One region of the Acidaminococcus hominis genome, then DNA from elsewhere that is predicted to be linked to it. Evidence: a T-box and tRNA genes for the amino acid it is inferred to sense, from the RefSeq annotation. Region 1 holds a T-box; the other holds one or more tRNA genes.
What was found. The T-box of region 1 lies ahead of LKE88_RS06725 (valine--tRNA ligase). A T-box ahead of a tRNA ligase gene usually reads a tRNA of that ligase, here a tRNA-Val.
Positions count from the first base shown of each region.

Region 2: it has a tRNA-Val gene. The T-box ahead of LKE88_RS06725 (valine--tRNA ligase) is inferred to sense a tRNA for this amino acid. The anticodon was not compared.

Region 1 covers NZ_JAKVMG010000001.1:1,536,650-1,540,866, forward strand. Annotated here, with positions in the region: gene LKE88_RS06725 (valine--tRNA ligase) at 1-2,173, opposite strand, end outside; T-box leader at 2,208-2,408, opposite strand; gene LKE88_RS06730 (vWA domain-containing protein) at 2,468-4,192, opposite strand; gene LKE88_RS06735 (AAA family ATPase) at 4,199-4,217, opposite strand, start outside.
Region 2 covers NZ_JAKVMG010000001.1:1,291,078-1,295,294, forward strand. Annotated here, with positions in the region: gene LKE88_RS05740 (PhoH family protein) at 1-1,000, opposite strand, end outside; gene ybeY (rRNA maturation RNase YbeY) at 1-12, opposite strand, end outside; gene LKE88_RS05745 (peptidylprolyl isomerase) at 1,017-1,598, opposite strand; tRNA gene LKE88_RS05750 (tRNA-Val) at 1,815-1,891, shown strand; gene LKE88_RS05755 (GGDEF domain-containing response regulator) at 2,096-4,217, opposite strand, start outside.

The sequences.
Region 1 (4,217 bases):
CGGCATCATCCAGCAGGTCGCCGGCCATATGGGGCCAGGGAGCAATCATGATGCTTTCCCCTTCGTGGGGCAGATGCTGCCAGATTTCTTCCGTAATAAACGGCATGAACGGGTGCAGCAGCTTCATGGCATCGCCCAGCACCTGGCACAGGACGGCTTGGGCAGTAGCCCGTTCCGCTGCATCGTCCTTATTGTACAGGCGGGGTTTGATCAGTTCGATATACCAGTCGCAGACTTCACCCCAGATGAAATCGTAGATCAGGCGGCCAGCTTCACCCAGTTCAAATTTATCCAGATAGGAGGATACTTCGCCGATGGTGTGCTGCAGCCGGGACAGAATCCATTTGTCTGCCAGGGTGTAGGGGTTCCGGGGTGCCTTGGGATCGTAGCCGTCCAGGTTCATCAGGGCGAACCGGGAAGCATTCCAGATCTTGTTGGCAAAGTTACGGGTGGATTCAATCCGGTTCCAGTAGAACCGCATATCGTTGCCCGGGGTGTTTCCGGTAATCAGCATAAAGCGCAGGGTGTCGGCGCCGTATTTGTCCACCACTTCCAGGGGATCGATGCCGTTGCCCAGGGATTTGGACATTTTACGGCCCTGTTCGTCCCGGACCAGGCCGTGGATGAACACGTGCTTAAAGGGAATTTCCTTCATGAATTCCATGCCCATGACCAGCATCCGGGCCACCCAGAAGAAAATAATGTCGTAGCCGGTGACCAGTACGCTGGTGGGATAGAACTGTTCCAGTTCTTCCGTCTTGTCCGGCCAGCCAAAGGTAGAGAACGGCCACAGGGCGGAGCTGAACCAGGTATCCAGGGCATCTTCATCCTGGTGTACATGGCCGCCGCATTTGGGGCAGCGGTCCAGATCCGTCCGGGAGGCGGTTACTTCCCCGCAGTCATCGCAGTACCACACAGGAATCCGGTGGCCCCACCAGATCTGCCGGGAAATGCACCAATCGTGGAGGTTGTCCATCCAGTTGGTGTAGGTCTTGGTAAAGCGGCTGGGTACAAACTGGGTCCGGCCGTCTTCTACGCAGTCCACGGCGGCTTTCACCAGGGGCTGCATCTTTACGAACCATTGGGTGGAAACCAGGGGTTCCACAATATGGCCGCAGCGCTGGCAGTGGCCTACGGAGTGGGGGCATTCCTCCACTTTCACCAAAAGCCCCGCAGCTTCCAGGTCAGCCACAATGTTCTTGCGGCATTCGTAGCGGTCCTGACCGGCGTATTTGCCGGCTTCCTTGGTCATCTTGCCGTCCTGGCCGATAACGGTAATCATGTCCAGGTGCTGGCGCTGACCCATTTCATAGTCGTTGGGGTCATGGGCCGGGGTAATCTTTACGGCACCGGTACCAAACTCCAGGTCTACATAATCGTCGGCAATAACGGGAATCAGCCGGTCCGTGGTGGGCAGCTTCACCTTTTTGCCCACAAACTTGCCGTACCGTTCATCCTTGGGGTTCACGGCAACGGCGGTATCGCCGGGCATGGTTTCCGGACGGGTGGTGGCGATGGTCAGGTAGACCCCTTCTTCGCCGTCCACCGGGTATTTTACATACCACAGATGGCCTGCATCATCCTTATGTTCCACTTCTACGTCACTTAAAGCCGTACGGCAGTTGACGCACCAGTTGATCATCCGAGTGCCCTTGTAAATCAGGCCCTTTTCGTACAGGCTCACAAAGGCTTCCCGCACGGCACGGCTCAGGCCTTCGTCCATGGTAAAGCGCTGGCGGTCCCAGTCGCAGGAAATGCCCAGGGATTTCAGCTGGGTAACGATTCTGTCCCCGTATTCTTCCTTCCACTGCCAAACCCGTTTGACGAATTCTTCCCGGCCCAGGTCATAGCGGGTCAGGCCTTCTTTTTTCTTCAGTTCTTCTTCTACCTTGATTTGGGTAGCCAGGCCGGCATGGTCATAGCCGGGCAGCCAGCAGGTATTGTCCCCCATCATCCGGTGCCAGCGCACCAGGATATCCTGGAGGGTATTGTCCAGGGCATGGCCCATGTGCAGCTTGCCGGTAATGTTCGGCGGGGGAATAACCACGCTGAACGGAGGGCGGCTCTTGTCCACTTCCTGATGGAAGTAGCCCTGTTTCATCCAATATGCATACCATTTCTTTTCCACCGCGGCAGGATCATATACCTTGGGGATGTTGTTTTCTTCTGCCATTTTCTTCCTCCTTAAAAAAAATAACCCGTCCCTGTTATAGGACGAGTTGACTTCGCGGTACCACCTACATTCTCAATTGCTTGAGCACCTTGGAGGCTTAACGCGCCTTGACGGGCAGGGCTGCTGCACCCTGCCGGCTCCCGGACGACTTCCAGCGGCTGACGTGGATGCTTGCACCGACCGCACCCTCTCTGCAACGCAGCTTGGCTGTACTCCTTCCGTTCATAGCCATTGGTCATATGATATTACAGTTAATTCTAGCAAGCCTCACCAGAAAAGTCAATGGAGAACGCCCTACAGGGACTCGATCTGCCGGCAGAGGATTTTTCCCATGCTTTCGGCCATTTTGTCCAGCTCATGAATCCGGATGCAGTCCTTGCCGAAGATTTTCCGGGCGTCTTCCATGCCGCCCTTGACCTCGTCGTTGATGAGGCCAATAATCCGAATGCCTTCCCGGCGCAGGGCCGCCGCCTCGTCCGCCGTATCCGCCACGGCCCGGCCTTCCCGGTACTCGGGCTGGTACAGGCTCCCTTCCTTCCGGAAGGGCCGGTCATCGTTGGGCTGGGCATCGGTGAGCATAATAAGGATTTTTTTCGTCTGGGAAAAGTCCCCCATCAGCTGCCGGGCGCCCCGCAGGGCCAGGCCATCCCGGTTCCAGCCGGTGGCCACGTAGTTAAAGACGTTGGTGCACTTCTTTTTTTCCTCATAGCTTTTAAACAGGGTCAGCACCGTGTAGCTGCGCAGGGTGCTGAAGGAATACACCTGGTAGGGAATGCCGCACTGGCGCAGGGCCTCGGCAATCACAAAGGCCTGGGAGGCGATGACGGGTTGGGCTTCCCCCCGGGAGGCTGAGGCATCCAGCATAATATCCACGGTAAAATCCGGGGTAGCCACCACTTCCTGGTTGTAGAACACCCGGGGGTCCTGGAGCTTGGCGGCCCGCCAGACCAGACTGGGCACCAGTTCCCCGGCCTTGACCGGCACCGGCAGCTTGGTCCGTACCAGGCGCATGGCGCTGCGGATCTGCTGGGTCAGGCGGATAATGCTCTGCCGGGCCTTTTCCCCGTGTTCCTTATAGTAGGCCAGGTTCCGCACCCGCTGACGGCGGGCTCCCTGAAGCCACAGGGAGGCTTCCCCGGTGCTGCCCTTGCTCCCCAGGTGCCCCCGGGTAAAGTGCAGGTGGCAGCCCTTATGGACGCCTACGCAGCAGGCCTGATCGATTTCCAGCTGCTTTTGGGGCGGATAAATGGACGTCCCGAAGCAGTGGATGATGTAGTCATAATTTTGGGCAGCGGTCTGGCCGGTAATAATGGCCATGAGCCCGTTATGGGCGTGCTTCCCCGACAGCAGGTCTTCCGCCTGCTGCTTGGAATATAAAAAATTAAAGATGGATTCCTGTTTTTTGGCAAACTGAGGCACAATCCAGCTGAGGAAATCCCCCAGTCCCTTGCCGATGATGACCTTTTCCAGGCTTTCCCGCACCAGAAAGTGGGACACAAAGTACTTTTTGGTCAGCTTCCGGAAATGGTCACACAACGTGGCCGTATCCCAGCTGGGGTCAAAGGCCAGGCTTTGGTACAGGGCCTTGGCCCAGGGGTCGATGAGACCGTTCTTTTCCCCCAGCACCTCGTGCCAACGGGCCGCCTGCATTTCGTGGGCCACCCCGTGTTTGTCCGCCAGGGTGCCGTTAAAATAGGCCCGGGCGTGCTCCTGCCGCAGCTGGGGCAGCACGGGCCGTACCGGGGCCTCCTTGGCGTAGGTGGCGTATTCCAGCCCCAGCCACAACAGGTCCGTAAAGGTATCCACCAGGGCGGAATTTTCCATTTCCTGGAACATCGCATGGAGCTGGTCCGTATCGTAGTATTTCCGGGTGAACCCCACCACGGCATTGAGGTACAGATCCGGTGCCCCATCATCCCCGTAGGCCAGAAAATCCGGCTGGAAGCGGTAGTCGGCCGAGGTATCCCAGACCATATTCAGCGCCCGCCGGCGCTTGGCATCGTATTTTAGCTTGGCCATACGCCCTCACTCCTCAAAGATATCC
Region 2 (4,217 bases), 250 kb from region 1:
TGTTACGATCATGGTTTTTCGCCTGCTCCTTTTCTTTCTTCTTCCGGTCGTAGTTTTCATAGGCCTTGATAATGGCCCCTACAATCTCGTGGCGCACCACGTCCCGCTCGGAAAATTGGATAATCCCGATTCCCGGCACGTTCCGCAGCACATATGCCGCATTGGTAAGCCCTGACTGTTTCCCGCTGGGCAGATCCACCTGGGTAGCGTCCCCGGTGATGACCAGCTTGGAGCCAAAGCCAAACCGGGTCAGGGCCATGCGCATCTGTTCCGCCGTGGTGTTCTGGGCCTCGTCCAAAATGATAAAGGCGTCGTTCAGGGTACGCCCTCTCATGTAGGCCAGCGGCGCCACTTCGATGGTGCCCCGGGCTAGGTGCTTCTGGAATACTTCCATACCCAGCATTTCGTACAAGGCATCGTACAGCGGCCGCAGGTACGGGTCCACCTTTTCCTGCAAATCCCCCGGCAGAAAACCCAGTTTTTCTCCGGCTTCCACCGCAGGACGGGTCAAGATGATCCGTTCCACTTCCTTATTTTTTAACGCCTTCACCGCCATGGCCACTGCCAGGTACGTTTTCCCCGTGCCCGCCGGCCCAATGGCAATGGTAATATCATTTTCCCCAATGGTCTTCAGATACTGGAGCTGGCCCAGGGTCTTGGCCTTGACCTGCTTGCCCCGGAAGGTGGTCAGCACCGTATCCGTGTACAGGGTATGGAGCTGGCTTTCCTTGCCCTCCAGCACCAGCCGCAGCCCGTACTTTACATCGTGCTCCGTAACCGGCAGCCCCTGGCGGTACAGGTACAGCAGTTCAGAAACCAACTTTTCCGTATAACCCACCGCTTCTTCCGAGCCGGAAGCAATCAATTCATTGCCCCGGGGAATCAGGGTGCAGTCCAACTGCTGCTGCAAAAGACGCAGGTATTCGTCATTTTCTCCCAGCACGGCCACCATTTCCCGGGAATCCCGGAAAGCAAACCGTTTTTCTAGTTGTTCTGTCAAACTCCGCTCCTCCTGTCTAGTCCAGCGTTTTGATGGTAATGGTCTTGATGATTACCGGTTCCACCGGCTTATCCTGGGCATCGGTCTTTACCTTGCCAATGGCCTGGACCACGTCCATGCCTTCGACGACCCGGCCAAAAGCCGCATGCTTGCCGTCCAGCCAGGGCGTGGCTTCCAGGGTAATGAAGAACTGGCTGCCCCCGGTATTGGGGCCCCGGTTGGCCATGGAAAGGATGCCCGGGCCGCTGTGACGAATCTGGTCAGAAAACTCATCAGGAATGGTGTAGCCAGGCCCCCCGGTGCCATTGCCCTGGGGATCGCCCCCCTGGATCATGAAGCCATCAATCACCCGGTGGAAGGTCAGCCCATTATAGAAGCCCGATTCCGCCAGTTTGATGAAATTGGCGCAGGTTTTGGGTGCTGCCTCCGTGGCTAACTGCACCTGGAACTTTCCTTTACTGGTATCAAACAGCGCAAGCACCCGCTGGGGTTTGGCATTTGCCTTGGTGCTGGCAGCCTTGGGAGCCTCCGCACTGCCGCAGGCAGCCACTGCCACACAAACGGCGAACAGCAGCAGGGTCACAAATTTTTTCCACATAGAGAATACCTCCCTTATTGTCTTCAGCAGCTGCCCAGCCGCCCGGTTTCAGGCTTTCCGCGGCTCAGGAAAAAAGACCTCCGGCCGTTTTCTCCGGCAGTCTGCAAACTTGCATATGTAATCATTATATCGTTTCTAAGGTAAAAAAGAAACAGGAAACCCCGTATTGCCCTTGACAATAACGCCACTTTCGGGTAAAATTATCTCATTGTTTAAGGAACTATAGCTCAGATGGTTAGAGTATCACGTTGACATCGTGGGGGTCACTGGTTCGAGTCCAGTTAGTTCCACCATTGAAAATTTATCCTGTCGCTGCGGCGGCAGGATTTTTTTTCGTCTGAAAGGCGCTCCCCTAACCCCGCCCCGGACAAAAAGGCATACCGCTCTCGCCGCCAGCAGCTTGAGCAGTATGCCTTTTTTGCGTATCTTTCCCTGTTAGCCCCACAGGGGTTTTCTACATATAAGTTAGTGTACAAAAACTTGTTTCTAAAATTTTTTCACCGGAACTTGTGCAGAAATACCAGGTAGTACCGGAAATGGTCGTTCTTACCAATGGGCAGAATCCGGGCCACCAAATGCCGGGGCTCCAATTCTCCCGGACAGGTATACCGGAAGGAAATCAAATGGCCGCTGTCCGGCCGGCCGTCTGCCCGATGGAAGGCCGTAAGCAGGTCCTGTCCCGGTTCATCGGTCAGAATGTTGTCCACCACGCTCAGGGAAGGATCCTGGGGGGACCGCCCCACCAGCCGGTAGTACGCCCGGTTCATCTGGCGCATCCGGATTTGGCTGTCATCATTTTTCACGGAAATAATGGCCATGGGCCCAATAATATCGTTGAGCCGGGCCTCGCTGATGATATTCTCCGCCAGCAGGTGGTACACCGTCAGCGTTCCTACGTTCAGGCTCAGCATGGACTGGTCCTTGGGCGGCTGGGTCAGCCCCGGCGTTGCCAGCAGTCTCCGGAAAGCCCGGCATTCCAGCGGCCGGTACCAGTAGAAGCCCTGGGCGCAGCCGCCGCCCTGCCGGATCACCATCTGGGCCTGCTCCGCGGTTTCAATGCCAGCCACGTTGACAATCAGCCCCTGGCGTTCGGCCAAGTTCATCAGACTTTCCAGCACCTTCTGCTTATACTCTTCCGAAATATCCTGGCGCTGGTTCCAGCTGAACTTTACCCCCCGCACCTTCAAGGTGGGCAGTACCTGGAGGGAATCATATTCCATGCCAAACTGGTCCATGACCGTAAAGACCCCTTCATCGTACATATTGTCCACGCAGCTGTGGACCAGGGAGTTGCGCCGGTAATCCCGCTCCTTGATTTCTAAAATCAACAGCTCATAGGGCAGGTCATACTTCTCCAATAGCTGCCGAATCAGCCGGGGGACGTTTCCCAAATAGAAATCCTTGGCATTGACGTTCACAGCCAGCGGAATGGGTTTCCGCCCCTTGTCCAGCAGTTCCCGCTGGAGCTTACAGGCTTCTTCCCACAGATAGGAATCCAGTTGGAAAATAAAGGCGTCCTGTTCCATTTCGTCCAGGAAATGGGACGGTTCCAGAATCACCCCGCCCCGAATCCACCGGGCCAGCAGCTCTGCCCCGATAATCTTATTGGTCTGGGGATTCACAATGGGCTGCAAAAACGGCGTAAATTCTCCCTTGGCCATAGCTTCCACAAACAGGCTTTCTTCCTTATTGGTGCTGCGGCAGATCAGCCGATGCTGGCTCTTTTCATTGTACATCTGCTGGTCCGCAGCCCGGAGCACCGCATCAAAGCCCTTGCGCACATCAGGGGCCCAATACAGGCCCATGGAATTGTTCAGGTTCCGCTCCGCCAAATGCCGGCGAATCTGCTGGCCCAGGGCGTAGAAAGCGTCTTTGGACAGGCCCTGCCACACCACCACAAACTCGTCCCCGCCTATGCGGAATACCGTGCCCCCAAACCGGTAGCGCATCAGAGCCTCTGCCATATCGCACAGCAGCCGGTCCCCCCAGCTGTGGCCCATCTGATCGTTGACCTGTTTCAGGTTATCCAGGTCCGCAAACAGCACCCCAATACTTTCTTCCGGATCAATGGTCTGGCTGTACCGGTCAAAGGCATTCCGGTTCAGGGCCCCAGTCATCTGGTCAATGGAACTGTTGGCCCGGAGGTGGTACACCGAGTTCCGATTGGCAAACATCATGATCAGGGACGTCTTCAAATGGCTCACCAGCATCCGGGTAGGTCTCATCCGGTCCCGGGGCACGTTTTCCAGGCATACCACGCACAGCCGCCGGTGGTTGAAATAAATGGGCAGCGCCGCCAGGCTCTTGAGCCCATAGGAAGTCAGCACCGCCAGCGCTTTTTCATCTTCGCACGGGCACCGGGACAAATCACTGATAAACACACTGCCGTATTTCGCAAACAGGCCATCAATGGTCTCTCGCAGTGCTGCGTAATCCCGCTGGGGAACCGTCCGCTCCCCCACCCCGGCCTCGCCGCTGGTACTCCAATAATACGGGGCATGGGAATCCCCTTCAAAAATAAACACTTTTTCTGCCTGGGAAAACAGTCCCAAATACCGCAGAAAATGCAGGAAAATCTGGTCTGGATCTTCCTGTTTCATGGCCCGGCGGACAATCCGC